DNA from 2 places in the Variovorax sp. FW305-3-2-15-B-LB1 genome. Region 2 is predicted to be linked to the other one. Evidence: riboswitches for the same ligand, from Rfam matches in the RefSeq annotation. Region 2 holds a riboswitch; the other holds the start of a gene.
What was found. A riboswitch is a leader RNA that binds a small molecule or an ion and turns the genes downstream of it on or off. The one in region 2 is predicted to bind cobalamin.
Positions count from the first base shown of each region.

Region 1: linked by a shared signal. The riboswitch ahead of AC3WQR_RS12370 (TonB-dependent receptor domain-containing protein) and the one ahead of AC3WQR_RS00285 (TonB-dependent receptor) in region 2 are both predicted to bind cobalamin.

Region 1 covers NZ_JBYSZY010000015.1:99,414-107,912, forward strand. The annotation lists gene AC3WQR_RS12335 (phenylacetaldoxime dehydratase family protein) at 1-627, opposite strand, end outside; gene AC3WQR_RS12340 (carbon-nitrogen hydrolase family protein) at 648-1,652, opposite strand; gene AC3WQR_RS12345 (AraC-like ligand-binding domain-containing protein) at 1,832-2,797, shown strand; gene AC3WQR_RS12350 (universal stress protein) at 2,843-3,268, opposite strand; gene AC3WQR_RS12355 (sulfite exporter TauE/SafE family protein) at 3,342-4,169, opposite strand; gene AC3WQR_RS12360 (cell division protein ZapA) at 4,462-4,797, opposite strand; gene AC3WQR_RS12365 (hypothetical protein) at 4,794-5,021, opposite strand; cobalamin riboswitch at 5,165-5,405, shown strand; gene AC3WQR_RS12370 (TonB-dependent receptor domain-containing protein) at 5,478-7,418, shown strand; gene AC3WQR_RS12375 (cobyrinic acid a,c-diamide synthase CobB) at 7,403-8,499, shown strand, end outside.
Region 2 covers NZ_JBYSZY010000001.1:50,143-58,641, forward strand. The annotation lists gene AC3WQR_RS00280 (PepSY domain-containing protein) at 1-168, opposite strand, end outside; gene AC3WQR_RS00285 (TonB-dependent receptor) at 179-2,203, opposite strand; cobalamin riboswitch at 2,494-2,776, opposite strand; gene AC3WQR_RS00290 (hypothetical protein) at 2,858-3,079, opposite strand; gene AC3WQR_RS00295 (hypothetical protein) at 3,231-3,638, shown strand; gene AC3WQR_RS00300 (cation:proton antiporter domain-containing protein) at 3,643-5,346, opposite strand; gene katG (catalase/peroxidase HPI) at 5,530-7,788, shown strand; gene AC3WQR_RS00310 (tetratricopeptide repeat protein) at 7,893-8,492, shown strand.

The DNA of each region.
Region 1 (8,499 bases), on a different contig from region 2:
CGCGATGCGCACGCGCTGGCCTGACGCAGGCGTGCCGGCGATCACCGCGCGCGTGCCCGAAGGCGCGAGCGCGTCGGCCTGCGCGAGCGGGAGTCGATCGCGCATCGACCCCCAGTAGCCGTGCTCCTGCAGTTCGCCGCTCACACCGCCCATCACCACGCCGATGCCCTCGAGGCGGTCGGGCGTGCTGAACAGGGTCTCGAAGTGCGCAGCACGCGGGGATGCGATTTCGCGGAAGTAGCCGAGGCCTTCATGCAAGCGCTCGTCGGCGTTCCACCAGGCCTCGATGGCGGGCGTGGCACACCAACGCGCGAACGCCGCCGCATCGTGCCAGTAGGCGATGGCGATCATGTTGTCGCAGCCGTCGGCGTCGACACAGTGGGCCAGGTCGTGGTGGCCGGGGCCGTCGGGCAAGGCGAAGTCGCCAGCGATCTTCAGGAGCGCGGCGCAGGCCCGGCCCTGCATCGCCGGACCGCGCGACTGCACGCCGAAATAGCCCATCACGACCTGGGTCGTCGTCACGGGCGCGCGCGCCGACCAGCCGGGGTAGGGCGGGGTGTGGTCGTCTGCCACGCGGCGCTCGCGGGTGCGCGGGCAGCGCAGGTGCTCGGGGATGGCCGATTCCATGGTGCGGCTCCGTGGTCGGCTCAGGCCACGACCGGCTCGGGCACGCTGCCCTCGGGCTCCGGCGTGAGCTGCACCACCACGGGCGTGCGCCGCGTCTTGTTCAGCAGCAGCTGTGTGACGTCGGGCCGCGAATAGTGGCCGCTCGGATCGGCCGCCGCCTTGGCGAGCGCGATCATGCCGAGGTCGATGTCGGCGATCACCAGGCCTTCGGCGTCTTCGGCCAGCGGCGTGCCCAGTGGCGAACCGTCCGGGCCGTAGATGCGCGCATGCCCGCCGCCGACGCCCAGCATCTGCCGCTTGCCGTCGTCGGTGCACATCAGCTCGCTCATGGCCTTCGACACTGTGGCGCAGGGCGCGATGACGAAGCAGCCGCCCTCGACCGCATACACCTGGCTCGCGGCGTTGTTGACCTCATGGCCCAGCGCGTAGGCCGCGCCGCGGTAGAGCGAAAAGCTCGGCCACGCGCCGCAGTGGATCTGCTCGTTCTGCGCATACATCGCGTACTTGCTCAGCGGCTGCAGGTGTTCCCAGCAGCACAGCGAGCCGATGTTGCCCAGCGGCGTCTGGACCACGTGCAGGTCGGCGCCGTCGCCTTCGCCGAACACGGTGCGTTCCACGTGCGTGGGCTTGAGCTTGCGACGCGTCTGCACGGTGCGGCCCTGGTCGTCGATCAGCGCCTGCGCGATGTAGAGACTGCCCGCCGCTTTCTCGCTGTAGCCGAGCGAGAGCCAGATCTTGTGCTGGCGCGCCGCCGCCTGCAGGCGTTCGAACTCGGGCGAGCCGATGACCAGCGAGTTGTCGTGGTAGCGCTGCACGAACTGCATACCCCAGGCCGGCGAATCGAGCCAGACCCACCACGGGTAGCCCGGCACCCAGGTCTCGGGAAAGGCGATGAGCTGCACGCCCTGTTTCGCAGCCTGCGCCATGAGGTCGATGGTCTTGTCGATGGTGGCGTCGAGGTCGAGGAAAACAGGCGCGGCCTGCACGGCGGCGACGCGGAGTTGGGGGTGGACGGTGGTCGGCATGGGGTGTTCTCCAGGGGGCAATGAACGTAACGAAATCCCCGCTGTGCGCACCGGGTTTGCGCGGTGGCATGCGGGTTGCATGAAGCGTAAATTCGCGCCGCCGGAACGCCTTGACCCGGATTGGCGGCGTTCTTGTTCCAGCGTTGCATGTGCCTTGCGAAGGCCTTCCGAGGACCCCGATGACCCCCTTGCTCAGCACCGATGCCGTCCCGCGCGAGCAGCGGCTCGCGTACTGGACCGACATGATCTGCAACGTCTACGTGCAGCTCGAATGCGACGCGGTGCGCACCGGCGACGGCGGCGACTTCGAGGGCAGCATTCGCCAGCACGCGCTGCCCGGCCTCGGCATGTCGGTCGTGACCTCGCGGGCGCAGAAGGTGATGCGCACGCCGGGCCACATCGCGGCGTCGAGCGACGACTGTTTTCTCGTGAGCATCCAGGCGCGCGGACAGGGCGTGGTGCGCCAGGACGGGCGCGACGCCGTGCTCGGTGCCGGCGACTTCGCGCTCTACGACAGCACGCGGCCTTATCAACTGCTGTTCGACCAGCCCTTCGAGCAGATCGTGCTCAAGCTGCCCGGCGAGCGGCTGCGCAGCGAACTGCGCGACACCGAGGCGCTCACGGCCACCACGGTGTCGGGGCGCGAGGGCGCGGGGCACCTGCTGCTGGGCATGATCCGCACGCTGCGCGAGGACTTCGACGCGCTGCAGCCGGCCTCGGCGCTGGCGGTGGCCCATGGCGTGCAGAACATCCTCGTGGCCGGCCTGCAGACGCTGCCTGCGGCGCACGCACCGGCGCTCAGCAAGCTCACGGCGTACCACCTCGCGCGCGTGAAGCAGCGCATCGACGAGCAGCTGGCCGATCCGACGCTGTCGGTGGGCACGCTGGCGGCGCAGCTGGGCATGTCGGTGAGCCACATCCACCGCGTGTTCAAGAGCGAGCCGCTGACGCCCTCGCAGTACATTTGGGAGCGCCGGCTCGACGCATGCAGCCGCGACCTGCTGGAGCCGCGCCTGGCAGGGCGGCCGGTGGGAGAGATCGCGTACGGGAGGGGGTTCAACGACGCGGCGCATTTCAGCCGCGCGTTTCGCGAGCGCTTCGGGTGTTCGCCGCGCGAATGGCGGCAGCAGCGCTCGCCGCAATGACCGCGGCCACGGCGCATCGGCCGTCGCCGGGGTGACCGGGTCTTCTTACTGGACCAGCAGCACCGAGATGTCGGTCTCGGCCACGACCTTGGTCGCCACCGAGCCCATCAGCGCGCGGCCCAGGATGCCGTGGCCGTGCGTGCCCAGCACGATCAGCTCGGCCTTCGATTCGGTGGCCGACTTGAGGATTTCCTCGGCCGCGTGGCCGTGGCGCGCGTCGGCGGTGAAGTTGGCCACGCCTTTCTCGGCGAACCAGGCCTTCACCGGGTCGAGCACCTTGGCGTTTTCCTCGGCGTAGTACTCGGTGACGATTTCCTTGCTCAGGTGGCGCGCCACGTGGCCGGAGATGCCGGTGCAGACATTGACCACCACCAGCTCATGGCCGTCCACGAACATGGCGCGGTTGGCGAGCAGGTAATTGAGGGCCTTTTGCGTGTAGGCGCTGCCGTCGACTGCAATGAGGATTTTCATGGCTTTCCTTCTACGACTGTGAACAAGTGCCGCATAGGATGGCACAGGAAAGCCACGGGGTGTTTGATATGCCTCAGCCGCGCAGGCCCTTCCAGAGCATGTAGGCGGCCAGCAGGTACAGGATGCTCGCGAACACGCGCTTGAGCTTCTTCACCGGCAGGCTGTGCGCGGCCTTGGCGCCCAACGGCGCGGTGAACACGCTGCAGGCCGCGATCACCACGAGCGCGGGCAGCCAGATGTAGCCGAAGGCGCCGGCCGGCAGGCCCTGCACCGACTGGCCGCTGAGCACGTAGCCCAGCACGTTGGCCACCGCAATGGGAAAGCCCAGCGCCGCGCTGGTCGCCACCGCGTTGTGGATCGCCACGTTGCACCAGGTCATGAACGGCACGCTGATGAAGCCGCCGCCCGCGCCCACCAGGCCCGAGATGAAGCCGATGATGCCGCCCGCCGCGAGCTGGCCGCCGGTGCCGGGCATCTGGCGCGTGGGCTTGGGCTTCTTGTCGAGGAACATCTGCGTGGCCGAGAAGCCCACGAACAGCGCAAAGAAGATGGCCAGCGCCGTGCCCTTGAGCAGCGCGAACACGCCCAGGCTGCCCGCGAGGCTGCCGATGACGATGCCGGGTGCCAGGCGCTGCACGATGTCCCAGCGCACCGCGCCGCGCTTGTGGTGCGCGCGCACGCTGGACACCGACGTGAAGATGATCGTCGCCATCGAGGTTGCGATCGCCATCTTCACCGCCAGGTCGGCCGGCACGCCGCGCTGGCCCATGATGATCGTGATGAACGGCACCATCAGCATGCCGCCGCCGATGCCCAGGAGGCCCGCGAGGAAACCGGTGCCCAGGCCGAGCGCGGCGAGTTCGGCGATCAGGAGGGGGTCGAGCAGGGCAGCGAGGTTCACGGGAGGATGGAGAAAGAACGAGCGGCTGAAAAAGCAACGGCCCCGTGCGGTGAAGCAGGGGGCCGTGGCGGGAAAAGGTGTCTGCAGATGGTGTGCCGGACCCGCATCCTGAACCAGGGTTCAGGTGGGCGAGGGCAGCAGGACTTCGGGTTCATCTGACGCGAGATGATCACGCCCGTCAAGCGATGTACCAAGCCCGGCTCCGGAGAGCATTGGAACAAGGAAATATTAAGCCCGACACGTCTGCAGACAAAACGGATTTTACGCCCCGGATGTGCCGGGCCGCGCGCCCTCAGAGCAAATGTCCATCGCCCGCCAGGGCCTGATCGAGTCTCTGAATGAGCTGGGCGGCCTTCGGGTCGGTGTCGGTGGCGGTTTCTTCCGTGCTGCTGGCCGCGACGGGGGCCGGTGCGGCGGCAGCAGCGGCCTGCTGGGCCGCGAGATCGAAAGCCAGGTTCAGCGAGGCGAGCACGGCGATGCGGTCGCGTGCCTTCACCTTGCCCGCGTCGCGGATCTTGCACATGGCCGCGTCCACGCGGTCGACGGCCTCGCGCAGTTGCGCTTCGCCGCCGTCGGGACAGCCGAGCAAGTAGCTCTGGCCCATGATCTGTACTTCAATCTGCTTCATGCGTGATGGGAATCTTCGGAAGGGGGTTCGGCCGGCAGCCGTTCGAGCAGGGCATCGAGGCGAGTGCGGGCTGCGGCGAGCCGCGACTTCAGGCCGTCGCGTTCACGCGTGAGCGCATCGACCTGTTCCTGCAGCAGCGCGTTGGTGCGCTGCACCTCTTCGTGACGCACGAGCAGGCGTTCCACACGCTCGGCGATCTGGTCGATGGGGCTGGAGGCGGGCATGGTTGGCGATTGTAGTTTCCCGGGAATTCGGAACATCCGGCGCACCGCGCGGGGCGCGCACCGGACGTGGCCGAGATTCTGGGGCCTGCGCCGCCCGTGATCAAACACGGTGTGGTGCGCGCGCCCCGTGGGCGCCCCGTGGGCCTAAAATCCTGCCCGTTGGTGCTCGCGGCGTGGTTCGCACGGCGCAGTTCAACGGGAAGCAGGAGTGGACGCCCCCCGGGGCCGAAGCCGCCTGCGCTGCCCCCGCAACGGTCAAGCAGACGACGCCGCAACGCGTCACCCCTTTCCATCCAGCCACTGGGCGCCCTGAAACAGGTGCCTGGGAAGGCGGCAAAGGGTCGATCTGCCAGCCCGGATACCGGCCAACAAGGCGGCTGCCGCATCGGCAGCCATGACGCCCATGGCGCCGGCGGGGAAGCCGGCCAGGGCATAGAAGTTCGTTCGGTTCACCCCATGATTTCCTGTGTTTCCCTCTCCAGCGGCCGCGCCAGCGTGCGCCGCAACCGTCCCGCGTGCCTGCCGCTGACGCTCGCCCTGGCCTCGGCCTTCGGCGGCCTGGCCCTGGTGCCGCTGGCTGCGCAAGCGCAAGCCGCCGCGACGCTCGACGAGACCGTCGTCACCGCCAACCGCACGCCGCAGGCGCTGTCGGACCTGGTGGGCGATGTCTCCATCATCGACCGCAAGACCATCGAGCGCAGCGGCGCGACCGGCGTGGCCGACGTGCTCGCGCGCCTGCCGGGCATGGAGATCTCGCGCAGCGGCGGCGTGGGCAATGCCACCAGCGTGTTCATCCGCGGCGCCGAGTCGCGCTTCACCGCGGTCTACCTGGACGGCGTGCGCATCGATTCGCAATCGACCGGCGGCGCCGGCTGGGAAGGCATTCCGCTCGCGCAGATCGACCGCATCGAAGTGCTGCGCGGCCCGGCCGCCGCGGTGTACGGCTCGGACGCCGTGGGCGGCGTGATCCAGCTCTTCACCAAGCGCGGCGAGGAGGGCGTGTCGCCCTACGCCGGCATCGGCTTCGGCAGCCACGGCCTGCGCCGGATCGAAGGCGGCGTGAGCGGCAAGTCGGGCCTGCTCGACTACTCGTTCGGCGTGGCGCATGAGGAAAGCAAGGGCTTCAACATCCAGCCCATCGCCAAACGCACGCCCTCGAAAGACGGCTTCACCAACCCCGACCGCGACGGCTACCGCAGCACCTCGGGCAACCTGAAGCTGGGTTTCCAGATCACGCCCGACCAGCGCATCGACGCCACCTTGCTCACCAGCAACACCGAGGCGGCCTACGACCCGTCGGTGAGCTTTCGCACCAAGCCGCCGATCACCTTCCGCAACGACGTGTCGACCAACGAGCTGCGCACCGCCGGGCTGACCTGGTCGGCCAAGTGGAACGACATCTACAGCACCCGCCTGCAGGTGACCGATTCGCAGACCGTCTACAAGACCCAACCCTCGTTCTACCGCACCGAGACCCGCCTGCGCGGCTACCTGTTCCAGAACGAATTCCGTTTCGGCGCCCACCTGGTGACCGCCACGCTCGAGCGCCGCGAAGACGCGCTCGAGAACGCGCCCACCACCTCGGCCAAGCTGTTCTCGCGCGACCGCTCGCAGAACGCCGCCGCACTGGGCTACGGTTACGTGAAGGGCCCGCATTCGCTGCAGCTGCACGTGCGCCATGACGACGACAGCGAGTTCGGCGGCAAGACCACCGGCAGCGCCGCCTACGGCTACGCGATCACGCCGAGCCTGCGCGCCACCGTGTCGGCCGGCACCGCGTTCCGCGCGCCCACGCTGTACCAGCGCTTCAGCGAATACGGCCTGGCGAGCCTGCAGCCCGAATCGAGCCGCAACGTCGAGCTGGGCCTGCAGTACACGGCCGGCGCCACGCAGGCCGGCATCGTGCTGTACCGCAACCGGGTGCAGAACCTCATCGTGTTCGACGGCAGCGCCAAGGGTTGCCAGTCGTCGTTCGGCTGCTACGCCAGCACGGCGCGTGCGCGCTACCAGGGCGTGACGCTCACGGGCGGCCACCGCATCGGCGACGTTACGCTGCGCGCCTCGCTCGACTACCAGGACCCGCGCGACCTCGCCACCGACCACCTGCTGGCACGCCGCGCCCGGGCCCACGGCACGCTGGGCGCCGACTGGCGCATCGCCGGCTGGACGCTGGGCGCCGAGCTCCAGAGCTCGGGCAAGCGCTACGACGACGCAGCCAACACCGTCAAGCTCGGCGGCTACACGCTGCTGAACCTGTCGGCCAGCACGCAGATCACGCGCGACCTGAACCTGGTGGCGCGCGTGGACAATGTGGGCGACAAGGACTACCAGTTCGCACGGCTCTACGCCACCGGGGGCCGCACCGCGTACGTCGGACTCAAGTGGACTCCGCAGTAAACACCCGCCGCCCTTCGCCCGGCGCAGCCGTCACCTGCGCCGCGGTGCTCGTGGCCGCGCCGGCCTCGGGGCAGGGCAAGACCACGGTCGCGGCCGCGCTCGCGCGGCTGCAAGTGCGCCAGGGCCGCCGCGTGCGGGCCTTCAAGTGCGGTCCCGACTTCCTCGATCCGCACTGGCTCGCGCTGGCCACCGGCGCGCCGGTGCATTCGCTCGACCTGTGGATGACCGGCGAGGCCGACTGCCGCGCGCGCCTGCATGCCGCCGCGAGCGAGGCCGACCTGGTGATCGTCGAAGGCGTGATGGGCCTGTTCGACGGCACGCCCAGCGCGGCCGAGCTGGCCGAGCGCCTGGGCCTGCCCGTGCTGGCCGTGATCGACGCCCAGGCCATGACCGGCACCTTCGGCGCGCTGGCCTACGGCCTGCAGAATTTCCGCCCGGGCCTGCCCTGGGCTGGCGTGCTGGCCAACCGCGTGGCCGGCGAGCGCCATGCCGACATGCTGAAGGACGCATTGCGCGAACCCGGCGACTGGCTCGGCGCCTTGCCGCGCAGCGCCGATTTCGCGCTGCCCGAACGCCACCTGGGGCTGGTCGGTGCCGCCGAACTCGGCGATGCGATGGTGCGGCTCGACGCTGCGGCCGACGTGCTCGCCGCCACGCCGCTGGGGCAGCGCACGCCCGGGCAGCTGCCGCAGGTGCGCTTCGAGCCCGCGCCGACGGCGCCCGTCGCGCCGTTGCTGGCCGGACGCACCATCGCCATCGCGCGCGACACGGCGTTCTCGTTCATCTACCCGGCCAACCTCGAGGTGCTCGAGGCTCTCGGCGCGCGGCTCGCGTTCTTCTCGCCGCTGGCCGACGAACCGCTGCCGCCCTGCGACGCCGCCTGGCTGCCCGGCGGCTACCCCGAGCTGCATGCGGCCGTGCTGTCGGCCAGCGACCGGTTGCGGCTCTCGCTCGCCAACCACGTCACGGCCGGCAAACCGATCTGGGCCGAGTGCGGCGGCATGATGGCGCTGTTCGACGAACTCGCCACGCGCGACGACGCCGAGCCGACCGACGTGCACCGCCTCTGGGGCGTGCTGCC
Region 2 (8,499 bases):
CGCGAGCCGCTCTTCGTCCGTGAGGTTCGGGTACCCCACGTACATCATGACCACACCCGAGACAAACCACATGACGAACAGCAGGCAGCCGCCGATGCCCAGCCATCGGTGCGTCCAGTACAGCGCCCGCCGCAGCGGGGGCCATGTGCGTTGCCATGCGGTGCTCATGCGGCCATGCTCAGAAAGTCACGAACGCCGACAGCTCGAACGAGCGCGGACGGCCCAGCAGCCACTGGTTACCGCCGTTCGAGAACGAGACCGGGTACCTGCGGTCGGCCAGGTTGTAGGCACGCAGCGCGAGCTTGAGCGACGGGTTCGCCTGCCAGCTCACGCCCGCATCGGCCACGGTGTAGGAGCCGATCCGCCGCGTGTTAGCCGCATCGACCTGCCGCGCGCCGACGTGGCGCACGCCCAGCTCGGCCTCCCACTGCGGCAGGAAGCGCCAGTGCAGCCACAGGTTGGCCGCCACCTCGGGCACGCCGGCCGGTGTGTTGCCCGCACGCGAGACCAGCGACTTGCCGACCGCCTCGTTGAAGTCGTCGTAGCGCGCGCGCAGCCGCGCGGCGTTGGCTTCGAGACGCAGCGTGGAAGTGAGCGCCAGGTCGAGCGTGGCCTCGATGCCTTCGGACGACTGCTTGCCGATCTGCTGCACGACGGTCGGATCGTTCGCGTCGCGCGACAGCAGCTTGGTCTTCTCGATGCGGTAGGCGGCCACGCTCCAGGCGCCGCGGCCCTCGGCCAGCTGGCGCTTGTAGCCGACCTCGACCTGCTTGCCGACGCTGAGCTCGAACGGCACCTGCGTGGCCGAGGTGCTGATGAGCCCCGTGAGCGGATCGGCCGCGCGCGCCACCTGCGCATAGAACGACTGCGCGGCGTCGGGCGCGTAGACCACGCCGAGGCGGCCGGTGGCGTACTCGAAGGTCTTGTCCAGGCGCGGGGCGCGGTTCTGCGGGTCGGTGCGCACGATCTTCGCGTGGTCCCAGCGCAGGCTGCCGACCACCGACCAGTGTTCGTTGAAGGCCAGCTTGTCTTCGGCGAAGAAGGCGTAGGTGCTGGTCTTGGTCTTGTAGCGCGGCAGGTAGGGCGTGGGCGAAGCGTAGTAGCCGGGGTTGAACACGAAGGCATCGACCACCGAGCGCCCGCCGTAGGGCGTGTCGCTCGAGTTCAGGAAGTCGATGCGGTTCACATCGAAGCCCACCAGCACCTGGTTCTTCAGGCCGAACAGCGCGTGCTTGAAGGTGGCGTCGGTGCGGTTGCCGATCTGTTCCTGGTCGTGGCCGATCTCCAGGTAGTCGCCGCGCGTCACGCGGTTCGTGGTGGCGCTGTAGGTGTAGGTTTCGCTGTCGCGCCAGTGGCGCTTGCTGTCCAGGCGATAGAGCTGGTTGCGCACGGTGACGGCGTCGTTGGGCGTCCACTGCGCATCGAGGCGGGTCCAGCGGTCGCGGTACTTGACCTCGGCGTCGTCGAGGTTGTAGTTCTGTTCGCGGTTCAGGCTGCTCAGGCGGCCGTTGATGAGCGGCACGCCGAAATAGCGCTGCGGCGTCTGGCGGCCCTCGTCGTGCGAGAGCGTGAACTGCAGCCGCGGCGACACGTCCAGCCGCACCGCGCCGCCCACAGCCAGGCTCTCGGCCTCGCCGCGCCGCATGAAGCCGTCGGTTTTCCGGTGGCTGATGTCGAAGCGGTACGAGAGCATGTCGTTGATCGCCCCGCCGCTGCCGAAGGCGACCTGGCGCGTGGCGTCGGAGCCGACGCTCACGAGCGCCTCGTTGCGAATCGGGCCGCGCGTGGGCTTCTTGGGCACCACGTTGATTGCGCCGCCGATGGCGCCTTCGCCGAACATCACCGAAGCGGCGCCGCGCAGCACCTCGATGCGGTCGGTCGACCAGGTGTCGAACGGGAAGGTGACGGTGCCCGCGCCCACGTACAGGCGCGTGCCGTCGTACAGCTGCATCACCGAGCCGTGGCCGTTGAAGCCGCGCGCCGACAGCGACGAGCCGCCGTTGCCCGGCGCGGGCGAGCCCGTGATGCCGGTGGCGCGGCTCGCGGCCTCGACCACCGACACGTCGCCGCGCGCGCGGATCGTGTCGCCGGTGAGCACCTCGATGCTGGCCGGCGTTTCGAGCGGCGTGAGGCCCAGACGGCTGCCGGTCTGCGTGGGCTCGTCCAGGGCCAGCGGCGTGTGGCGGCTGGCTTCGACCTGCACGGGGGTGAGGCTGGGGCGACCGGCCGTGTCGCCCGACTGGGCGAGAACTGGCCCGCAAGCGAGGCCGAGCCCCAGTGAAAGACCTGAAAGACCCGAAAGGCGCGCCCGTTGCAGGGGCGGGCCCGAGCGATCGCGCGGCGGCGATGCAATGCGATTCATCCGACTTCTCCTCCGGCCCGCGTCCCCGCAGGCTCCTGACCGATCGCGGACGCCGAGGGAGAAGAGACGAGGGGCGGTGCCGTTTCGCGCGAGGGAAAAGCGGCAGGCCCGGACACGCACTCCCGCAGCATCCGAAGGCGGTTGCGAAGGCCGGTATCCGGGCTCGCGGAGTGCGTCGGGGTGCAATGCATGCACCTCGGCGCCGAAGCCCTCGCCTTCCCACGCCGAAGCGCAGTGGCTGCCCGGGCGAAAGATCGCCGGGGCCTGAGGGTGTCGATGTCCGCTGACCGTTGCGGGGGCAGCGCAGGAATGGAAGGGTCGTTCGAAAAAACGACGCCTCGCACCTGCTTCCCGTTTAACCCCGCCGCCAATCCTGTGACTGGTCGTGCAGGGCACCTTCGAACCGTGGGGTGTTGGACGACACCGGTGTGAACCAATGTTTCCAACCGCCGGGATTATAGGGAGCGCCCTGCGGCGGCGCCCCCGCGGGCCCCGTCAGACGGGCTTGCCGTCGGGCCCGAACAGCCGCCGCAGCACCGCCACGCCGGCCACCAGTGCATTCGAATACGTGGCGTAGGGCTCGTGGGCGGCTTCGAGCGGCACGTACACATGGGTGGAGTCGCCGGGCGAGCCGTCGACGGCCTCCATCAGCACCCAATAGAACTCCCCTTCTTCCAGTTCGTGGACGGTGAGTGCGATGTCTCTCGGCGAAGGCATGACGATCAGAGAAATGAAACAGGGAATGAACTCGCCTTTGTACGGGCAAGGGGCCGGCGCGGTTGTCAGTACTAGGGCTTCTCCTACAGTGCATGGACGCCGCGCGGCCTAATGTTAGGGGTGGGGAGTTGCATCAGAACAAGGAGTCAGCATGAAACATTTCACGCTTGAACCCAACATGCGCGCCGCCTTCGGTGGCGCGTTCTACCCGACCGGTTACTCCCTGGTGATGTTTCCGAGCGTCGAAGATGCCAGCCGCATCGGCCACGGGCTGATCGCGAAAGGCATCGTGAGCGGCGACGAGGTCTACCTGATACCGGCCGAAACCGTCCTGGCGGAAATCGCGCCGACCGTGCATGCCTCGCACAGCCCCCTGCCCTCCGCCGGCACCGACGGCGACACGGTGCGCGCCTTCATCCAGCTGGCCCACGAAGGCCACACGGGCCTGCTGATCCGCACCAAGGACGGCGCCATCGCCGAGCGCGTGATGGAACTGGTGCGTACCGTGCCCTACTCGATCGCCGAGCGCTATCGCACGCTGGTGATCGAGGACCTTTGAATCGTCAAGCTGGCACCGCCATCGCGGCGGCGCGCTGCACCACATCGCGGGCCATGGCCTGGGCGAGTTCCTGTTCGCCCAGGAACACCTTCGCGTCGGTTTCGGCGGCCAGCAGGCGGGCTTCCTGCTCGTTGTGGCTGCGCACCACGGTCTGGATGGTGGGGTTCAGCGTGCGCGCGGTTTCGATCATCTGGCGCACGTTCATGGCGTCGGGCGTGGCCACCACGAGCACGCGGGCGCGCGCCACGTGCGCCTGGATCAGCACCGCCGGGTCGGCCGCGTCGCCCCACACGGCGGGAATGCCGGCCTCGCGCAGCTTCTCGACCAGCTCGCGGTTCTGCTCGGCCACCACGTAGGGGATGTCGTTCGTCTCGAGCTCGGCGGCGATGCGCCGGCCCACCCGGCCGTAGCCGACCAGCACCACCTGGCGCGACAGGTACTTGGCCTCGGTGGTCATGGGCAGTTCGGCCAGCGGGTCGCTGCGCGCGTCGAGTTCGCGTGCGAACTTCGAATGCGCGTGCAGCCATTTCTGCAGCGGCGCGATGAGGCTGAACCACAGCGGGTTGGTGGCGATGGAGATCAGCGCGCCCGCCAGCACCAGGCTCTGCCCTTCCACCGGCAGCAGGCCGAGCGACACGCCCAGCCCGGCCAGGATGAACGAGAACTCGCCGATCTGCGCCAGGCTCGCGCTCACGGTGAGCGCGGTGGCCAGCGGGTAGCGGAACACCAGCACCAGCGCGCAGGCCGCGAGCGACTTGCCCAGCACGATCACCAGCACCACGGCCAGCACCTGCAGCGGGCGCTCCACCAGCACCGAGGGGTCGAACAGCATGCCGACCGACACGAAGAACAGCACGGCAAAGGCATCGCGCAGCGGCAGCGACTCCTGCGCCGCGCGGTGGCTGAACTGCGACTCGCGCATCACCATGCCGGCGAAGAAGGCGCCCAGCGCGAACGACACGCCGAACAGCGCCGCCGAGGCAAAGGCGATGCTCACGGCCGCCGCCACCACGCACAGCGTGAACAGCTCGCGCGAACCGGTGCGCGTGACCTGCCACAGAATCCACGGGAACACGCGCCGCCCCACCACCAGCATCAGCACGACGAAGCCGCCGACCTGCAGCAGCGTGAGGCCCAGCGTCTGCCAGACGGGGTCGCCGCTGGTGTCGACCTTGGTGCTGCCCAGCGCGCCCGCCAGCGGCGGCAGCAGCACGAGCACCAGCACCATCGCGAGGTCTTCGACCACCAGCCAGCCCACCGCGATGCGGCCGGTGAAGGAATCGAGGATGCCCAGGCTCTCGAGCGCGCGCAGCAGCACCACCGTGCTCGCCACCGACAGCGCCAGCCCGAACACCAGCGCCGTGCCCCAGCTCCAGCCCCACCACATGGCCAGCCCGCCGCCGAGCAGCGTGGCGACCGCGATCTGCGCGATGGCGCCGGGCAGCGCGATCTTGCGCACCGCGAGCAGGTCGGCCAGCGAAAAATGCAGGCCCACGCCGAACATCAGCAGCATCACACCGATCTCGGCCAGCTGCGCGGCAATGCCCGCGTCGGCCACGAAGCCGGGCGTGAACGGGCCGATGATCACGCCCGCCAGGAGGTACCCCACCAGCGCCGGTAATCGCAGCCGCGCCGCGAGAAAGCCGAACACCAGCGCCAACCCCAGGCCGGCGGCAATCGTATTGATGAGGGAGACGCTGTGGGGCATCGGTCCATTTTGCAGGAACGGCCCCCAACCTTTGAAGCCCGCAGGCTTCTACGGGCCTGCGTCTACACCCCTACGGAAGCGACGCGAACTATCGTAGGCATAAAGCACTTCTATTCGCATCGACACCTTTCTCATCCAGAATTTGAGCGGTCCCCCCGTCCCCCCAACAACAGGAGCCTCCCCATGAGCAACGAGAAAACCGAAGCGAAGTGCCCGTTCAGCCAGGCCACCGGCGCCGGCACCACGAACCGCGACTGGTGGCCCGAGCAGCTGCGCCTGGACCTGCTGCACCAGCACTCCTCCAAATCCGATCCCCTGGGCGCCGGTTTCGACTACGCCAAGGCCTTCCAGAGCCTGGACCTCGCCGCGGTGAAGAAAGACCTCGCCGCACTGATGACCGACTCGCAGGACTGGTGGCCCGCCGACTTCGGCCACTACGGCCCGCTCTTCATCCGCATGGCCTGGCACAGCGCCGGCACCTACCGCATCGGCGACGGCCGCGGCGGTGCCGGCCGCGGGCAGCAGCGCTTTGCGCCGCTCAACAGCTGGCCCGACAACGTGAGCCTGGACAAGGCGCGCCGCCTGCTGTGGCCGATCAAGCAGAAGTACGGCCAGAAGATTTCCTGGGCCGACCTGCTGATCCTCACCGGCAACGTCGCGCTCGAGACCATGGGCTTCAAGACCTTCGGCTTCGGCGGCGGCCGCCCCGACGTGTGGGAGCCCGACCAGGACGTGTACTGGGGCCGCGAGAAGACCTGGCTGGGCGGTGACGTGCGCTACGCACAGGGCTCGCCCGGCGTCGAGAAAGACCGCGGCGTGCTCGTGAAGGACGACGACAGCAAGGTGCCGCACACGCGCAACCTCGAGAACCCGCTGGGCGCCGTGCAGATGGGCCTGATCTACGTGAACCCCGAGGGCCCGGACGGCAACCCCGACCCGATCGCCGCGGCGCATGACATCCGCGACACCTTCGCCCGCATGGCCATGAACGACGAGGAAACCGTGGCGCTCATCGCCGGCGGCCACACCTTCGGCAAGACGCACGGCGCGGGGCCGGCCTCGAACGTCGGCAAGGAACCCGAAGCCGCCGGCCTCGAAGACCAGGGCTTCGGCTGGAAGAACAGCTTCGGCACCGGCAAGGGCGGCGACACCATCACCAGCGGCCTCGAAGTGACGTGGACCACCACGCCCACGAAGTGGAGCAACAACTTCTTCGAGAACCTCTTCGGCTACGAATGGGAGCTGACCAAGAGCCCCGCCGGCGCGCACCAGTGGGTGGCCAAGGGCGGCGCCGGTGCCGGCACCATCCCCGACGCGCACGACGCCTCCAAGCGCCACGCGCCGACCATGCTCACGACCGACCTGTCGCTGCGCCTGGACCCGGCCTACGAAAAGATCTCGCGCCGCTTCCTGGCCAACCCCGACCAGCTCGCCGACGCCTTCGCGCGCGCCTGGTTCAAGCTCACGCACCGCGACATGGGCCCGCGCGCCCGCTACCTCGGGCCCGAGGTGCCGGCCGAGGAGCTCATCTGGCAAGACCCGATCCCGGCCGTCGACCACCCGCTGGTCGACGCCAACGACGTCGCGGCGCTGACGAAGAAGGTGCTGGCCTCGGGCCTCACGCCCGCGCAGCTGGTGTCGACGGCGTGGGCCTCTGCCTCCACCTTCCGCGGCTCCGACATGCGCGGCGGTGCCAACGGCGCCCGCGTGCGGCTGGCACCGCAGAAGGACTGGGCCGTCAACCAGCCTGCGCAGCTGGCCCAGGTGCTGAAGGTGCTCGAAGGCATCCAGAGCGAGTTCAATGCAGCGCAGACCGGCGGCAAGAAGATCTCGCTGGCCGACCTGATCGTGCTGGCCGGCGGTGCGGGCGTGGAACAGGCCGCGCGCAATGGCGGCCGTGAAGTGAAAGTGCCCTTCTCGCCGGGCCGCGCCGACGCCTCGCAGGAACAGACCGACGTGCCCTCGTTCGAGCCGCTGGAGCCCGCGGCCGACGGCTTCCGCAACTACCTGAAGGGCCGCTACAGCGTGCCCGGCGAAGCACTGCTGATCGACAAGGCCCAGCTGCTCACGCTCACGGTGCCCGAGATGACGGTGCTGGTCGGCGGCCTGCGCGTGCTCGACACCAACGTCGGCCAGACGCGCCACGGCGTCTTCACGAAGACGCCCGGCACGCTGAGCAACGACTACTTCGTGAACCTGCTCGACATGGGCACGGAGTGGAAGGCGGTGTCGGACACCAAGGAGGAATACGAAGGCCGCGACCGCAAGACCGGCACCCTCAAGTGGACCGGCACACGCGTCGACCTGGTGTTCGGCTCCAACGCGCAGCTGCGCGCCATCGCCGAGGTCTACGGCGCTTCCGACAGCCAGCAGAAGTTCATCGACGACTTCGTGGCCGCCTGGACCAAGGTGATGAACCTGGACCGCTTCGATCTCGCCTGAGGCGGGGCGCCAGCGCCGTCCGCGCCCCGGGGCCCTGCCCCGCGGGCGCGGACTCCCATGAACGAGGTATTCGTTTTTCGGGCCGGGCCACTAGATTCGGCCCCATGAAATTCGCGAAGGCATGGCTTGCCGCCGGCGTCGTCCTGGCGGCCTCGCAGTTCGGCGCGCTGTACGCGCAGGACGGCAACCCCGAATGGCGCGCGCTGCGCCAGGAACTCGTGCAACGCATCAACGCCAACTGCTACGACGTCGGCACGCTCGAGCTGGCGCAGCAAGTGCTGCAGACGGCGCAACGCACGGGCGGGCCCGAGTCCGCCGACACGGCCCTCAGCCTCGTGCTGCTGGCCCATGTCCACCAGCGGCAGGGGCAGCTGACCCGGGCCGCGCAGTCGTACACGGCTGCGCTCGCCATCCAGGAAAAGACCGCCGGACCCGACAGCCCGATGGTGGCGTTCACGCTGAGCGCGCTGGCCGGCCTGCACTATCGCCGCGAGGCCTTCGACCAGGCCATTGCGCTGTACGAACGCGCCCTGGCGATCCACGAGAAGCAGCGGCGCCCCGATGCACACGCCGTGCTGCACAGCCGGCAGAACCTGGCCGCGGCCCATCGCGCCCAGGGCACCTACGCCAAGGCCGCCCCGCTGTACGAACGCGAGCTCGACGCCAGGGCGCAGCCGCTGCTCGCGGTGGCCCTGGTGCACTGACGCGCAC